Regions from separate parts of the Kitasatospora sp. NPDC004272 genome, predicted to be linked through region 2. Evidence: predicted binding sites of a transcription regulator. Region 2 holds the regulator's gene; the other holds the start of a gene.
What was found. Region 2 encodes HspR, which represses chaperone genes until heat shock. Its sites were predicted from a motif close to TTGAGNNNNNNNNNCTCAA; they were not measured.

Region 1: lon (endopeptidase La) is a predicted target of HspR. The motif match lies at 3,814-3,832, and genes of this name have one in related genera.

The regions. Positions count from the first base shown of each region.
Region 1 covers NZ_JBSGET010000050.1:41,920-49,320, reverse strand. The annotation lists partial or broken gene ACWEO5_RS17565 (2-oxoglutarate dehydrogenase E1 subunit family protein) at 1-286, opposite strand, end outside; gene ACWEO5_RS17560 (HAMP domain-containing sensor histidine kinase) at 588-1,745, opposite strand; gene ACWEO5_RS17555 (response regulator transcription factor) at 1,853-2,578, opposite strand; gene ACWEO5_RS17550 (rhomboid-like protein) at 2,888-3,604, shown strand; gene lon (endopeptidase La) at 3,855-6,248, shown strand; gene ACWEO5_RS17540 (GtrA family protein) at 6,329-6,856, shown strand; gene ACWEO5_RS17535 (DUF3533 domain-containing protein) at 6,879-7,401, opposite strand, start outside.
Region 2 covers NZ_JBSGET010000001.1:87,541-94,941, forward strand. The annotation lists gene dnaK (molecular chaperone DnaK) at 1-85, shown strand, start outside; gene grpE (nucleotide exchange factor GrpE) at 82-672, shown strand; gene dnaJ (molecular chaperone DnaJ) at 809-1,957, shown strand; gene ACWEO5_RS00385 (heat shock protein transcriptional repressor HspR) at 1,965-2,495, shown strand; gene ACWEO5_RS00390 (hypothetical protein) at 2,688-3,764, shown strand; gene ACWEO5_RS00395 (hypothetical protein) at 4,272-4,880, shown strand; gene ACWEO5_RS00400 (LuxR C-terminal-related transcriptional regulator) at 4,888-5,865, opposite strand; gene ACWEO5_RS00405 (LuxR C-terminal-related transcriptional regulator) at 5,899-6,870, opposite strand; gene ACWEO5_RS00410 (LuxR C-terminal-related transcriptional regulator) at 6,872-7,401, opposite strand, start outside.

The DNA of each region.
Region 1 (7,401 bases), on a different contig from region 2:
CCGGCTGCGCGGTCGCCGGCGCGACGGGCGCGGGGGCGGCGGGCGCGGCCGGAGCTGCGGCAACGGGAGCGGCAACGGGGGTCGGCTGGGCGCCGACCGGAGTTGCGGCCTGGGTCACTGGAGTCACCTCGGTACCGGGCTTGTAGTCGGCGAAAAAGTCCCACCAGGCACGGTCGACCGAGGCCGGGTCCTGGAGGTACTGCTGGTAGATCTCGTCGACGAGCCACTCATTGGGGCCGAAGCCAGTGGAACTTGCCGAGCTGGGGGTTTCTTGGTGTGGCGACACGGGGCAACCGCCCTCTTCCGCTTCCTTTTGGGATGGTGGACAGCGGGGATTAAGGCTACGCCTCCGACCAGTGATCGCGCAGTCCCCGGTGGTCAGGCGTCGCCCAGATCACATTGCCGGGCCGGTTTTTGGCCGGATCCGTGCGTTAGGAATGCCGGAAATCGGGGAACTCGCCCCCAGATCGGTCGTGGTCATACCGGCATGAAATCGGACGAACCAGTGGTCTGGACCACTTGGCGACCCCGGGCGGACACCGGGCCCGAGCGGCCCGGACCCGGTTCGTACCGATTTCGCCACAGTCTCAGGCCGGGACCGGCGTCTCACCCGGAAGGGTGACCTCGATCCGGCAGCCCGTCGCCGCCTCCGCCACCCGGATCCGGCCGCCGTGCAGGTCCACCGCCCAGCGCGCGATCGCCAGCCCCAACCCGGTGCCGCCGTCGCTGCCCGGCCCCAGCGCGGTCGGCGAACCGCTGCGGCCGAACCGCTCGAAGACCCGCTCGCGGTCCTCCGCCGGGATCCCCGGCCCCTGGTCCTCCACCTCCAGCAGCAGCCCGCCGCCCTCCGCCGCCCGGGCCCGCACCGTCACGGTGCCGCCGGCCGGCGAGTGCTTGCAGGCGTTGTCCACCAGGTTGGCCACCACCTGGTGCAGCCGCTCCGCGTCCGCCACCGCCGCCAGCTCCGGCGGCCGCACGTCCAGCGCCAGCCGCACGTCCCCGCGCCGGTCGTACGCGCCGCCGGCCGTCGCGCCGTCCACCGTCACCCCGCGCAGCACCCCGTCCAGGAACGGGCCCACCCGGAACGGGCGGGAGTCCAGCGGGACGACGCCGTCGTCCAGCTTCGACAGGTCCAGCAGGTGGGTGACCAGCCGGCCCAGGCGCTCGGTCTGCTCCAGCGCGGTGCCCAGGTTCTTCGGGTCCGGCTTCACCACGCCGTCCACCACGTTCTCCAGCAGGCCGCGCAGCGCCGCGATCGGGGTGCGCAGCTCGTGCGAGACGTTGGCGATCAGCTCGCGGCGGTGCCGGTCGGCGGCCTCCAGGTCGCCCGCCATCCGGTTGAAGGTGTCGGCCAGCTCGCCGATCTCGTCCCGCGAGGAGACCTCGACCCGGCCGCTGTAGTCGCCCTCCGCCATCGACCGGGCCGCCGCCGTCATGTCGCGCAGCGGCGCGGTCAGGCCGTTCGCCAGGAACTGCATGAACAGCAGCGAGGCGATCAGCGAGAAGATCATGATGATCCGGATCTGGGTCTCCGACCGGATCGCCACCACCACCATCCCGGTGGCCAGCACCACCGAGACGACCACCAGCAGGGCCAGCTTGCCCTTGATCGAGCGGACCGGGTCGAACGGGCGGACGTCCGCCCACACCCGGCGCGCGGCGCGCACCACCAGCGGGGGCCGGGCGAGCGGGGGCCGGGGCGGGGCCGGCTCGGCTTCCCCGTTGCGTTGCTGCGGAAAGGTCATGGTGTCCCTGCGACTCGTCCTCGGCGACTCGGTCCCGGTGGGGTTCCGGTAGAGGGGGGTCGGGCCGCCGCGCGGGGCCCGGGCGGGCCCGGACCGGCGGCCACCGGTCAGGACAGCGGGGCCTCCAGCGCGTAGCCGACGCCGTGCACCGTGCGGATCCAGCTCGCGCCGATCTTCCGGCGCAGCGCCTTCACGTGGCTGTCCACCGTGCGGGTGCCGGACGCGTCGGTCCAGTCCCACACCTCGGCCAGCAGCTGCTCGCGGGTCAGCACCGCGCGCGGCTGCGCCGCCAGGCAGGCCAGCAGGTCGAACTCGGTCGGCGTCAGGTGCACGTCGCCGCTGCCCAGCCGGACCCGGCGCTGCACGTGGTCGATCTCCAGCTCGCCGAACCGCAGGCTGCCCAGGGCCGGCGTGCGGGCCGCCTGCTGGGCGCGCTCCACCCGGCGCAGCAGCACGTTCACCCGGGCCGCCAGCTCGCGCATCGAGAACGGCTTGGTCATGTAGTCGTCCGCGCCGACGCCCAGGCCCACCAGCAGGTCCGTCTCGTCGTCCCGCGCGGTCAGCATCAGCACCGGCACCGGGCGCTGCGCCTGGATCCGGCGGCACACCTCCAGGCCGTCGAAGCCCGGCAGCATGATGTCCAGCACCACCAGGTCCGGCTGCCAGGTGTGGAACCCGTCCACCGCGCCCGGCCCGTCGTGGGCCACCGCCACCTTGAAGCCCTCGGCCCCCAGCCGCGCCGCGATCGACTCCGCGATGGTGGGCTCGTCCTCCACGACGAGCACCCGTCGCTGGGTGCCCACCGGTCCACTGCTGATCGTCTCTTGCTGCATCTCTGTCACGGTCACGCCACCGCCCCCAGGGCTCGCGGGCCGACCGTCCGGGGACGGCGGGCTCCGCTCGTAGTCGTCTTGTTTCCGTCGTGCTGTTCCGTCGTGGGTGTGCCCCGCCGGCGGACGCATCAGGTTTGGCAGGTCCCCGTTCGGACGGGCACGGGCCAGTACCTTACCCGCAGCACTTGCGAGCTGTAACGGTACGTGTGCGACCGGAGCGCGCCCGGGTGGAGCCCTTCACAGAAGTTCCTCAGACACCTCTCACCCGCCCCCCGTATGGTGGGCCCGACGAGGCGTTCGGGAGGCACCATGACCAGCGCGGAACTGCGACGACGACTGCTCAGGCCCGGACTGCGGGCCGTGCCCACCCCGCGGGCCAACCCGTTCGCGCTCGGTTACCTCGGACTGCTGCTCGGCACCACCCTCTACGCCCGCTTCGGCGACCCGGAGACCGTGCACCGGCTCCAGGCCCTCTCCTCCACCGACGCGCACAACCTGCTCGCCCACCCCGCGCTCTCCCTCGTCGGCAGCGGCCTGTGGGTCGCCGGGCCGGTCTGGATGCCGTACTTCTGGGCCTTCGCCCTCACCGTCGCACCCCTGGAACGACGCATCGGCGGACTTCGTGCCCTCGGCGTCTTCGGCGCCGGACACGTCGCCGCGACGCTGCTCTCGCAGACCGTCGTGGTCGCCGCGGTCGCCACCGACCACGCCGAGGCCGGACTGCTGGACGCGATGGACATCGGCGTCTCGTACGGGGTGCTCGCCTCGCTCGGCGCGCTCGCCGGACTGCTCGGCCCCACCGGGCGGAAGGTCGCGCTGGGGGCCGGGCTCGCGCTGATCGCGCACCAGGTGGCGACCGACCCCGACCTGGTCACCTCGGTCGGGCACCCGGCGGCACTGGCGGTGGGCGTCGCGCTCTGGCCGCTCATTCGCGGCGGCGGCCCCCGGCGGCCCTGGCGGGCGGTCGGGGCCCGGGCGCGCGGCCGGGTGCGCGGCCGGTCGAAGGTCGCGCCGGCGGAGGGGTAGCCGGGCCGGCGCGGGGGCTTTCGCGGGGTTCGCCGGGTGGGGCGGGGTGCTGTTCGTGCCGCGATCTTTCCGGCGCGCTCCTTCCGCTTCGCGCAGTTCCCCGAGCCCCGCCAGGGGCGCGGGGCTCTTGGGATCGCGCCTGTTTCGGGGTGCGGGGGGTGTTCTCCGGGAGCGAACAGGGGGCGGGGAACAATCGGGGGGTGCCAGACCTTAGTCAGGTCAGCTCAACTTCACTGACTGGGGAGAGATCATGGCATCGACGTCCGTTCCGCTCACTCTGCCTGTGCTGCCGCTCGATGACGAGGTGGTGCTCCCCGGCATGGTGGTTCCGCTGGAACTTTCGAATCCCGAGGTGCGGGCGGCCGTGGAGGCGGCCCGGGCCGGGAGCGCAGGGGGGAAGCCGCAGGTGCTGCTGGTGCCGCGGCTGGACGGGTCGTACGCGGCGGTGGGGGCGCTGGCGACGGTCGAGCAGGTGGGACGGCTGGCGGACGGGGACCCGGCGGCGCTGGTGCGGGCCGTCCGGCGGGTGCGGATCGGTGCGGGGACGACCGGGCCGGGGGCCGCGCTGTGGGTGGAGACCACGCCGTTCAAGGAGTCGGACCAGGGGCTGCCGGTGGCCGGGCGGGCGGCCGAGCTGGTCAAGGAGTACAAGGCGCTGTCCACGCAGTGGCTGCGCCGCCGCGGGGCCTGGCAGATCGTCGACCGGGTGGCCGCGATCGAGGACGTCGGCGAGCTGGCCGACAACATCGGGTACGCGCCGTTCGCGACCGCCGAGCAGAAGCTGAAAGTGCTGCTGGAGGCGGACCGCCCGGCCCGGCTGGAGTACGCGCTGGGCCTGCTGCGCGACCACCTCGCGGAGGAGGAGGTCAACGACACCATCCGCAAGGACGTCGAGGAGGGCGTGGCCAAGCAGCAGAAGGAGTTCCTGCTGCGCCGCCAGCTGGAGGCGGTGCGCAAGGAGCTGGCCGAGCTGAACGGCGAGGCCGATACGGAGGAGGAGGACTACCGGGCCCGGGTCGAGGCGGCCGCGCTGCCGGAGAAGGTGCGCGAGGCGGCGCTCAAGGAGGTCGACAAGCTGGAGCGGGCCAGCGACCAGTCGCCCGAGGGCTCGTGGATCCGCACCTGGCTGGACACCGTCCTGGAGCTGCCCTGGAACGAGCGCTCGGAGGACGCGTACGACATCGCCGGGGCCCGCGCCGTGCTGGACGCGGACCACACCGGGCTGGCGGACGTGAAGGACCGGATCGTCGAGTACCTGGCGGTGCGCAAGCGCCGGGCCGACCAGGGCCTGGGCCAGATCGGCGGGCGTCGCGGGGGAGCGGTGCTGGCGCTGGTCGGGCCGCCCGGGGTGGGCAAGACCTCGCTCGGCGAGTCGGTCGCGAAGGCGATGGGCCGGTCGTTCGTCCGGGTCGCGCTCGGCGGCGTGCGGGACGAGGCGGAGATCCGCGGCCACCGCAGGACGTACGTGGGCTCGATCCCCGGCCGGATCGTCCGGGCGGTCAAGGAGGCCGGGACGATGAACCCGGTGGTGCTGCTGGACGAGATCGACAAGGTCGGCTCGGACTACCGGGGCGACCCGGCGGCGGCCCTGCTGGAGGTGCTCGACCCGGCGCAGAACCACACCTTCCGGGACCACTACCTGGAGGTCGAGCTCGACCTCTCGGACGTGGTGTTCCTGGCCACCGCCAACGTGCTGGAGGCCATCCCGGAGCCGCTGCTGGACCGGATGGACCTGGTCCGCCTGGACGGCTACACCGAGGACGAGAAGGTCGCCATCGCCCGCGACCACCTGCTGCCGCGCCAGCTCGCCAAGGCGGGCCTGGGCGGGGACGAGCTGACGGTGGACGAGGCGGCGCTGCGCAGGCTGGCCGCCGAGTACACCCGGGAGGCGGGCGTCCGGAACCTGGAGCGGTCGATCGCGCGGATCCTGCGCAAGGTCGCCGCGCAGACCGAGCTGGGCGAGCGCGAGCTGCCCGCCGCGATCGGCGCGGACGACCTGCGGGCCCTGCTGGGCCGGCCGCACCACGTGCCGGAGGCGGCGCAGGAGCCGGCCGAGCGGCGCACCGCGGTGCCCGGCGTGGCCACCGGCCTGGCGGTCACCGGCGCCGGCGGCGACGTCCTCTACATCGAGGCGTCGCTGGCGGACGCCGAGACCGGCTCGACCGGGCTGACCCTGACCGGTCAGCTGGGCGACGTGATGAAGGAGTCGGCGCACATCGCGCTCTCCTACCTGCGCTCGCGCGGCGCCGAGCTGGAGCTGCCGGTGACCGGGCTGCGCGAGCGGGGCATCCACCTGCACGTGCCGGCCGGCGCGGTGCCGAAGGACGGCCCGAGCGCGGGCATCACCATGACCACGGCGCTGGCCTCGCTGCTGTCCGGCCGCAAGGTGCGCACCGACGTGGCGATGACCGGTGAGGTGTCGCTGACCGGCCGGGTGCTGCCGATCGGCGGGGTGAAGCAGAAGCTGCTGGCCGCCGACCGGGCCGGGGTCACCACGGTGATCATCCCCAAGCGCAACGAGGCGGACCTGGACGACGTCCCCGCCGAGGTGCTGGAGCGCCTGTCGGTGCACCCGGTCTCGGACGTCCGGGAGGTGCTGGCGCTGGCGCTGGAACCGGCGGAACTGCTGGTCGCGGCGGCCTGATCCGGCCGGGGGCCCCGGGAGTGCGCGTACTTCCGAGGCCCCTGGTGGTTGCCGAAACGAGCCCGTGGGACACTTCCCGCATGCCGTCCCCTACGCAGCGCGCGCTGACCGCCATCCCGGAGCGCTACCGCCCGTTCCTGGTCAAGCACCGCAAGCTGGTGAAGTTCCTCGTGGTGGGAGGAACGTGCTTCGTCCTCACCATGATCATCAACTTCGCCCTGAAGATGTCCGTCCTGGAGAGCAAGCCGGTCATGGCGCTCACCATCGCGACCGTGATCACCACGCTGGTCTCGTACGTGATGAACCGCCAGTGGTCGTTCCGTGCGGCCGGGCGCAAGCGCGAGGCCGCCGGGTTCTTCGTGGTGAGCGCCCTGGCGGTGGGCGTGAACGACCTGCCGCTGGTGGCCTCGCGGTACGTGTTCGACCTGCGCGAGCCGGACGTGAGCCACATGACCCAGGAGGTCGCCGACTTCGCCAGCGGCATCATCGTGGGCACCCTGGTGGCGATGGTGTTCCGCTACTGGGCGATGAACCGCTTCGTGTTCACCCAGTTCTCGGACCGGATCACCCAGGGCCAGGAGCCGGGCCGGGAGCCCGAGCGGGTCTGACCCCGCGAGCCCCTTCGGCCGCTCACGTCTCCGCGGGGACGGGGCGGCCGAAGCGCGGGGCCCGGGCCACCGCGAGGAAGGTCACCGCGACGCCGACCACCGCCCAGGCCGCCAGCACCAGGAACGGCACGGTGAGGTTGGTGGAGTCCAGGTAGGCGATCGAGCGGGCCGCCGAGGTGCCGGCCCCGTTCGGGATCCACTCGCCGATCGCCCGCCAGAACGCGGGCAGCAGCGGTGGCGGGAAGACGCCGCCCGCGCTGGGGTTGCCCAGCACCACGAAGAGCAGCACCGCCAGGCCGATGCCGACCACGTCGAACAGGCACTCCAGGGCCATGGTGACGGCGCCGACCGAGAACACCACCAGGGTGCCCAGGCCGGTGAGCGCGGCGATCGAGCCGGGCAGCGCGTGCAGGATCGGTCCGATGATCAGCGCGCCGCCCAGGCCCGCCGCGACCGAGTACAGCGCCAGGGTGCCGAGCCGCAGCACCGCCCGGGCGGTGTTCGCCGGGCGGGAACCGGCGCTGATGCCGAGGATCGAGGCGACC
Region 2 (7,401 bases):
TGCCGGCGAGGCGGGCGCCAAGGACGACGACGTGGTCGACGCCGAGATCGTCGACGACGAGAAGCCCAAGGGCGGTGCGGCATGACGGAGAAGCCGCAGGGCGAGCAGCCCGGCGACGACTCCGCCGCCGAGGAGGCCGTGCTCAAGGCAGCCGAGGAGGCCGTCGCGGGCGCCGGTGCCGACGAGCTGGCCGCCGCCAAGCGCGAGGCCGGCGAGCGCACCGCGGACCTGCAGCGGCTCCAGGCCGAGTACCAGAACTACCGCAAGCGGGTCGAGCGCGACCGCTCCACCGTCCGCGAGATCGCCGTCTCCAACATCCTGGAGTCGCTGGTCCCGGTGCTGGACGACATCGGCCGGGCCCGCGAGCACGGCGAGGTGACCGGCGGCTTCAAGTCGGTGGCCGAGTCCCTGGAGACGGTCGTCGCCAAGCTCGGGCTGCAGCAGTTCGGCAAGGAGGGCGAGCCCTTCGACCCGACCATCCACGAGGCGCTGATGCACAGCTACTCGTCGGACGTGACGGAGGACACCTGCGTGCAGATCCTCCAGCCCGGGTACCGGATCGGCGAGCGGATCATCCGCCCGGCGATGGTCGCGGTCGCGGAGCCCCAGCCGGGCACCCAGACCACCGGCGAGCCGGACGGCGACAAGGCTGACGGTTCGTCCGACAGCTGAGTAGAGTCCCCGTGCGCTGCGGAGTCGTACGTCGTCCAGTACGGCGGCCGGCTCCGCAGCGCCGTATCAGGGCACCGCGCCGCGGTGCCGACAGGCAACAGAACTTCGGCTTTCCGGGAGGTGGCGGTCAAAGGCCATGAGCGCTAAGGACTACGTGGAGAAGGACTACTACAAGGTCCTCGGCGTGCCCAAGGACGCCACCGCCGCAGAGATCAAGAAGACCTACCGCAAGCTGGCCCGCGAGTTCCACCCGGACGCCAACAAGGGTGACGCCAAGGCCGAGGAGCGGTTCAAGGACATCTCCGAGGCGTACGACGTGCTCTCCGACGAGAAGCGCCGCAAGGAGTACGACGAGGCCCGCTCGCTGTTCGCGGGCGGCGGCTTCCGGCCCGGCGGGGCGGGCGCGGCCGGCGGCTTCGACTTCGGCGACCTGTTCAACGGCGGGAGCGGCACGGGCGGCGGCGGGATCGGCGACGTGTTCGGCGGCCTGTTCAACCGCGGCGGACGGCAGACCGCCCAGCCGCGGCGCGGCGCGGACGTCGAGACCGAGGTCACGCTGAACTTCGAGGAGGCCGTGGACGGCGCGACCGTGCCGCTGCGGATGACCTCCCAGGCCGCCTGCCGCGCCTGCGCCGGCACCGGCGCCAAGGCCGGCACCACTCCGCGGGTCTGTCCGACCTGCGTCGGCGCGGGCACCGTCAGCCGGGGCCAGGGCGCCTTCGCGCTCTCCGAGCCCTGCCGGGACTGCAAGGGCCGCGGCATGATCGTCGACGACCCCTGCACCGTCTGCCACGGCAGCGGCCGGGCCTCCTCGGCCCGCACCATGCAGGTCCGCATCCCGGCCGGGGTGCAGGACAGCCAGCGGATCAGGCTCAAGGGCAAGGGCGCCCAGGGCGAGCGCGGCGGCCAACCCGGAGACCTGTACGTCACCGTGCACGTCGACCCGCACCCGGTGTTCGGACGCAAGGGCGACAACCTCACGGTCACCGTGCCGGTCAGCTTCCCCGAGGCCGCGCTCGGCGGCACCATCGAGGTGCCGACCCTGAACGGCCCGGCCGTGAAGCTCAAACTGCCGCCCGGCAGCGCGAACGGCCTGACCATGCGGGCCCGCGGCAAGGGCGCCACCCGCAAGGACGGCACTCGCGGCGACCTGCTGGTCACCGTGGAGGTCACGGTGCCCAAGCACGTCGACGGAGACGCGCTGACCGCACTGGAGCAGTACCGCGAGGCCACCGCCTCGGACGACCCGCGAGCCGCCCTGTTCAAGGCGGCGGAGGGAGCGTGAGATCCCGATGAGTCCCCACTCCGACAGTAGTCACGGCGGCGACGGCACCGGCCGGATCGGCCCCGGCCCCGGTCTCGGCGAGGGCCTGCCCGGCGGCGGCCGCCCTCGCGCCGCCGCACCGCCGTACGTCCTCACCGAGGACACCCCGGTCTACGTCATCTCCGTCGCCGCCGAGCTCTCCGGCCTGCACCCGCAGACCCTCCGCCAGTACGACCGCCTCGGCCTGGTCAGCCCCGACCGCACCGCCGGGCGCGGCCGCCGCTACTCCGCCCGGGACATCCAGCAGCTGCGCGAGGTCCAACGCCTCTCCCAGGACGAGGGCATCAACCTGGCCGGCATCAAGCGGATCATCGAACTGGAGAACCAGGTCGCCGCCCTGCAGTCCCGGGTCGGCGAACTCGTCGACGCCCTGGAGGGCGCCGCCGCCACCCTCCAGCAGCGCGAGGCCGCCGTCCACGCCTCCTACCGCCGCGACCTGGTGCCCTACCAGCAGGTCCAGCAGTCCAGCGCGCTGGTGGTGTGGCGGCCCAGGCGCTGAGCGCGACGGCCACGTGGCACCGAGCCGCCGGCACCCCTGTCCATCGGGGGGTGTCGGCGGCTCGCGTGTCCGTGAGAGAGTGCCTCGGACCGCAGTGCCACATATTCCCGGCTCCCGGACCAGGTCGGGCCATAGGATCACCAGAGCGGAAGTCCGCCGATTGATTGCCAGGTCAACGACAAGGGGGTCAGGATGAGCGCCCGGGAGCAGCCAGGACCCGCAGCCTGGCGTGGTGGCAATCTCTCACAAGCCGCCCGCAGCCTCTACCTCCGCGCCATTAACCAGAATTCCGGCACGGTCGACACCCGCGAGGAATCCGATGCCGCCGCCATCGAAGAACTCGCCAGAATCGGACTCCTGGTAGCCGACTCCGACGATCCAGCGGTATTCATCGCGACCGATCCCGCCCAGCTCTCCTCTTCGCTCAGCACCCGGTGGCAGCGCCAAGCACTGGAACTGCTCACGCAGGCGGTCTCCGTGCCGGAAGAATTCGCGGAACTGGCGGAAAAATTCCACGCCCCGGGGCAGAGCGGTGGAGTCGTCGAGTACGTCCGCGGAAAGTCGCTCATCAACCAGCGCGTCCAACAACTCGGCCGGGCCGGGATCAAAGAAGCGCTCGCCATGCAGCCGGGCGGTCCGCGGCCCACGGAGATGCTGACGGCCGGCCTGCAAGAAGACCTGAAGACGGTTCAGGGCGGCACCACGATGAGGACGATCTACCACGCCAGCACCAGGTACCACCAGCCCACCCGCGACTACGTGGCCACGCTCGCGGCGGCCGGCTGGCAGTTCCGGACGCTGGACGAGCCGTACACCAGACTGATCATCCTGGACCGCCGGGTGGCAGTCATCCCCGCCGTGGACGACATGAGCCTGGCCGCGTTCATCCACGACCAGGCGGTCATCGACTTCCTCGTCGAAGAGGTATTCGAACGGAGCTGGGGACGGGCCCTCGAATTCGACGGCGACCGGGCGGTGCCCCAGCAGGTGGTATCGCGGCTCCGGCAGACGATCATCGATCTGCTGCTGTCCGGAACGAACCACCGGGTAATCGCACGCCGACTCGGAATCAGCGAGCGAACGCTGGCGCGGCACATCGCCGAAATGCGGGACGACTACAACGTCGATTCGCTGTTCCAGCTCGGCTATGCGCTCGGCCGCTCCTCGACCCCCTCCCCCGCTCTCGTCCCCACCGGCGACGGCGGAGTGCTTCCGATCTCCCTGGACGAGGAAGAGGGAAACGAACTGGCAAAGGAATGGGAAAGCTAGCGCTCCCCGCTCAGTTCCAGTAAATGTCCATCAACTTCATGGTCATGGACACATCAGACTTCGGAGTGGAGTCGTGGTCGCCCGCCAAAGCACCGCCCCCCAGTACCGCCAGTCCAAAGGCGGCAGGAAGCACTACCCTCGCCACAAACTTGCGTATGCGGGACATCATGGCCACTCTCCGGTTTCCAGTGTCGATTTGATCCGATCACGCCAGTCGACAACCTGCATCATTGTGCCGCACACACCACAGGCTGTCACTCCCCGGTTCCCCAGAGACGTGACATCTCACTGCCAGGCATCCAGATGACACCGCGCAAACCTGGACGTCGGCAGACTCCGCGATGGACGATCAGTTTGCTTCCAATGGTCTCGTCAAGCCGACCACACTTGCCGATGCCCATTCAAGAAGAGATCCACAAAACTCCCGCACTGTCCCACTGAGCAGCCATCTTCAACGGCACCTACCGGTTGCGGTCTCTTCCAGTAGGCAATCCCCCCGGAGTCGACATGAGTGAGTCCCACCTGCAGCACCGCGCCGAAGGGCGCCGCGCACGAGTCTTCCTGGCCGCGCCGCTGATGCGGCTGACCGGGCCGGCGGACAGTGTGGTGACGCTGGCGAGCCGGACGCGGCTGACCACGCTGCGCAGCACGCTGCTGGACAGCGGGGCCGCGGTGTACAGCGCGCACCACAGCGACGCGTGGACGGTGGCGGGGCGGGCGCCGGAGCAGCGGGTGCCCTCCGACTTCCGGGCGATGCAGAGCGCGGACCTGGTGTTCGCGTACGTGGGTGCGCCGCTGTCGGCCGGGGTGAGCCTGGAGCTCGGCTGGGCGTCGGCGCTGCGCAAGCCGATCGTGCTGCTGGTGGACGAGGCGATCACGCACAACCCGCTGATCGCGACCATCGAGCAGGTCTCGCCGGTGCTGCCGCTGGTGTTCGACGACACCTGGTCGCAGGAGGCGCTGCACCACACCGTGGAGACCGCGCTGGACTGGGCCGGAATGGCGCTGTCGCTGCGCGGCGGCTTCTGGACCGCGCCCGGCGAGCAGTTCCCGCGCCCGCGCCGCGAGCACGCCGGCCCGTACGGCTTCTGGTCCCCGGAGATCGCCACCGGCTGACGGGACGTCAGTCCTCCCGCTCCCCGGCTCCCCGCATCTGCCAGCCCAGCTGGAACAGCGTCTCCGCATCGTGGAGTTCGCGCAGCCGGGAGATGTGCGCGGCGACCGTGCGTTCGCCGAGGCCCAACCGGGAGGCGACGGTCTTCTGGGTCAGACCCTGGGCGAGCAGTCGGCCCACCTGCTCGTGCACCGGCACCACGCTCTCGCCCTCGTGCTCGGCGGAGCGCCAGCGGATCCGCTCGGCCCGTTCCCAGTCCCGCTCGAAGGCGGCGACCAGGAACGAGACCACGGCCGGGTCCTCGATGAACGCGGCACTCGAATTGTCGGCCGAAGCCGGAACGACGGCGATCCGGCGGTCGAAGATCAACATTCTGCTGAAGGGTTCGCTCAAGGTGCGGAACCGGCCTCCCCAGCCGGTGACCCTCTCCGCCCAGCGGACCGTCGTCTCGTCCAGCAGCGCGGTCGGCTCGTAGACGGTGCGGACGCTCGCACCGCTCTCCAGGAAGCGCCGCTTGCGCTCCAGCGCCGCCTCCAACTGGTCGGCCGGCCCGGCTCCGCCCGGGTGCAGGGACAGCTCCTCCTCGTACGCCTCGCTCGCCAACTGCAGGACGCGGTGCCGGATCTGCTCGGTCCGGTCGACGTGCTGCACCACGCTGGAGCGGTCGGCCCGGCGGGGGGTCGCGTCGTAGGCGTGGGTGAGGTCCTCCAGCAGCGTCGGCATCTCCTCGGCGCGCAGCAGCATCCGGGTGCCCTCGGCGCGCAGCTCGGCACTGATCCGGTCGCTGACCGCCCGCGGATTGACCGCCGTGAGCGCCTGGTCGGCGGCGTCGTGCACCAGCAGGCCGAGCTCCATCAGCCGCAGCACCCCGGTCGGGTCCTGCTCGACCGCCTCCCGGAACGACACCCGCCCGCCCTGGTCCAGGATCTGCTGGTACAGCCGCCGCTCCGACTCGCTCGGCAGGGCGGCTGCGTTCGACTCGCTCACAGGTCCCACTCCTCTTGGCCGTCCGCACCCGGGTCACCCCGGCGGTGCGGTGGGTCGTCCGGACGCCCCGCGCAGCTGCCAGCCGAGCTGGAACAGGGTCTCCGCATCGTAGAACTCCCGCAGCCGGGCGATGTGCCCGGCCACCGTCCGCTCCGAAAGCCCCAGCCGGGAGGCGATCGCCCGCTGGGTCAGGCCCGCGGCGAGGAGATCGGTGAGCTCGGGCGGCACCCCGCTCTCGCGCGAACGCCCGTCCAGCGCCTGCCAGTCGACCCGCTCGGCCCGCGCCCAGTCGCGCTCGAACAGGCCCACCAGGGTGGCCAGCACCGCCGGGTCCTCCACCAGCACGGCCTGGCGGTCGTCCGGGGACGCCGAGACGACCGCGGCCCGGCGGTCGAAGATCACCATCCGGCGGAACGGCTCGTCCAGGACCCGGAACCGCTCGCCCGCGTCGGTGAGTTCGGCCGCGTAGGCGACGGTGGCCGGGTCGGCGACGGCCCCGGGCTGGTAGATCGAGCGCAACTCGATGCCGTTCGCCAGGAAACCCAGCGAACGGACCCTGGTCTGCCGCATGTCGTGGATCGGCCGGGCCCCGCCGGGCTGCGCCGCCAGCGTCTCCTCGCGCATCTCGGACTCGATCCGGGCGATGTGGTGCGTGATCTGCTGCCCCGTCACCAGCTGCAGCGGCCGCGCCGAACGACCGCGCCGAACGGCGGCGTCGTACGCCTGCACCAGGTCCTCCAGCTGGGCCGCGGCCCGCTCGGCCGCCAGCAGCTTCCCCGCCGCCGAACTGCGCAGCTCGGAACTCACCCGCTCGCCGAACGCCCCCGGGTGGGCGGCCGTCAGCATCTCCCCGTAGTCGTGGTGCAGCAGCAACCCGAGCCCGATCAGCCCGAGGGCGGCATCCGGATCCTGCTCCATCGCCTCGCGGAACAGCACCATCCCGCCCTGCGCGATGACCTCACGGTACAACGCGCGCTCGGCCTCGTTCGGCAACCGGACCACCATCTCAGGCCCCTCCGCGCATCAACCAGCCGAGCTGGAACAGGGTTTCGGCGTCGTGCTGCTCCCGCAGCCGGGCGATGTGGGCGGCCACCGTCCGCTCGGACAGGCCGAGGCGGGAGGCGATCGCCTTCTGCGTCAGACCGGCGGCGAGGAGACCGGTCAGCTCCGACGGCACACCCGTCTCGCGCGGACGGCCCGCCAGGGCGTGCCAGTCCACGATCGCGGCCCGCGCCCAGTCGCGCTCGAACAGGCCGATCATGGTGGACAGCACCGCCGGGTCCTCGACGAAGGCGGCGCTGCTGTCATCGGGGGCGGCGCTGATGATGGCGATCCTGCGGTCGAAGATCAGCATCTTCCGGAACGGCTCGTCCAGGACCCGGATGCCCTCCCCCGCCCGTGTCACCGAGGCCGCGTAGGAGACGGTGGGCCGGTGGGTGAGGGCGCCGGGCTGGTAGAGGGTGCGCAGGGCGACCCCGGCCGCGAGGAAGTGCCGGTCGCGGACCAAGGACTGCCGCATGAAGCGGGTGGGCCTGG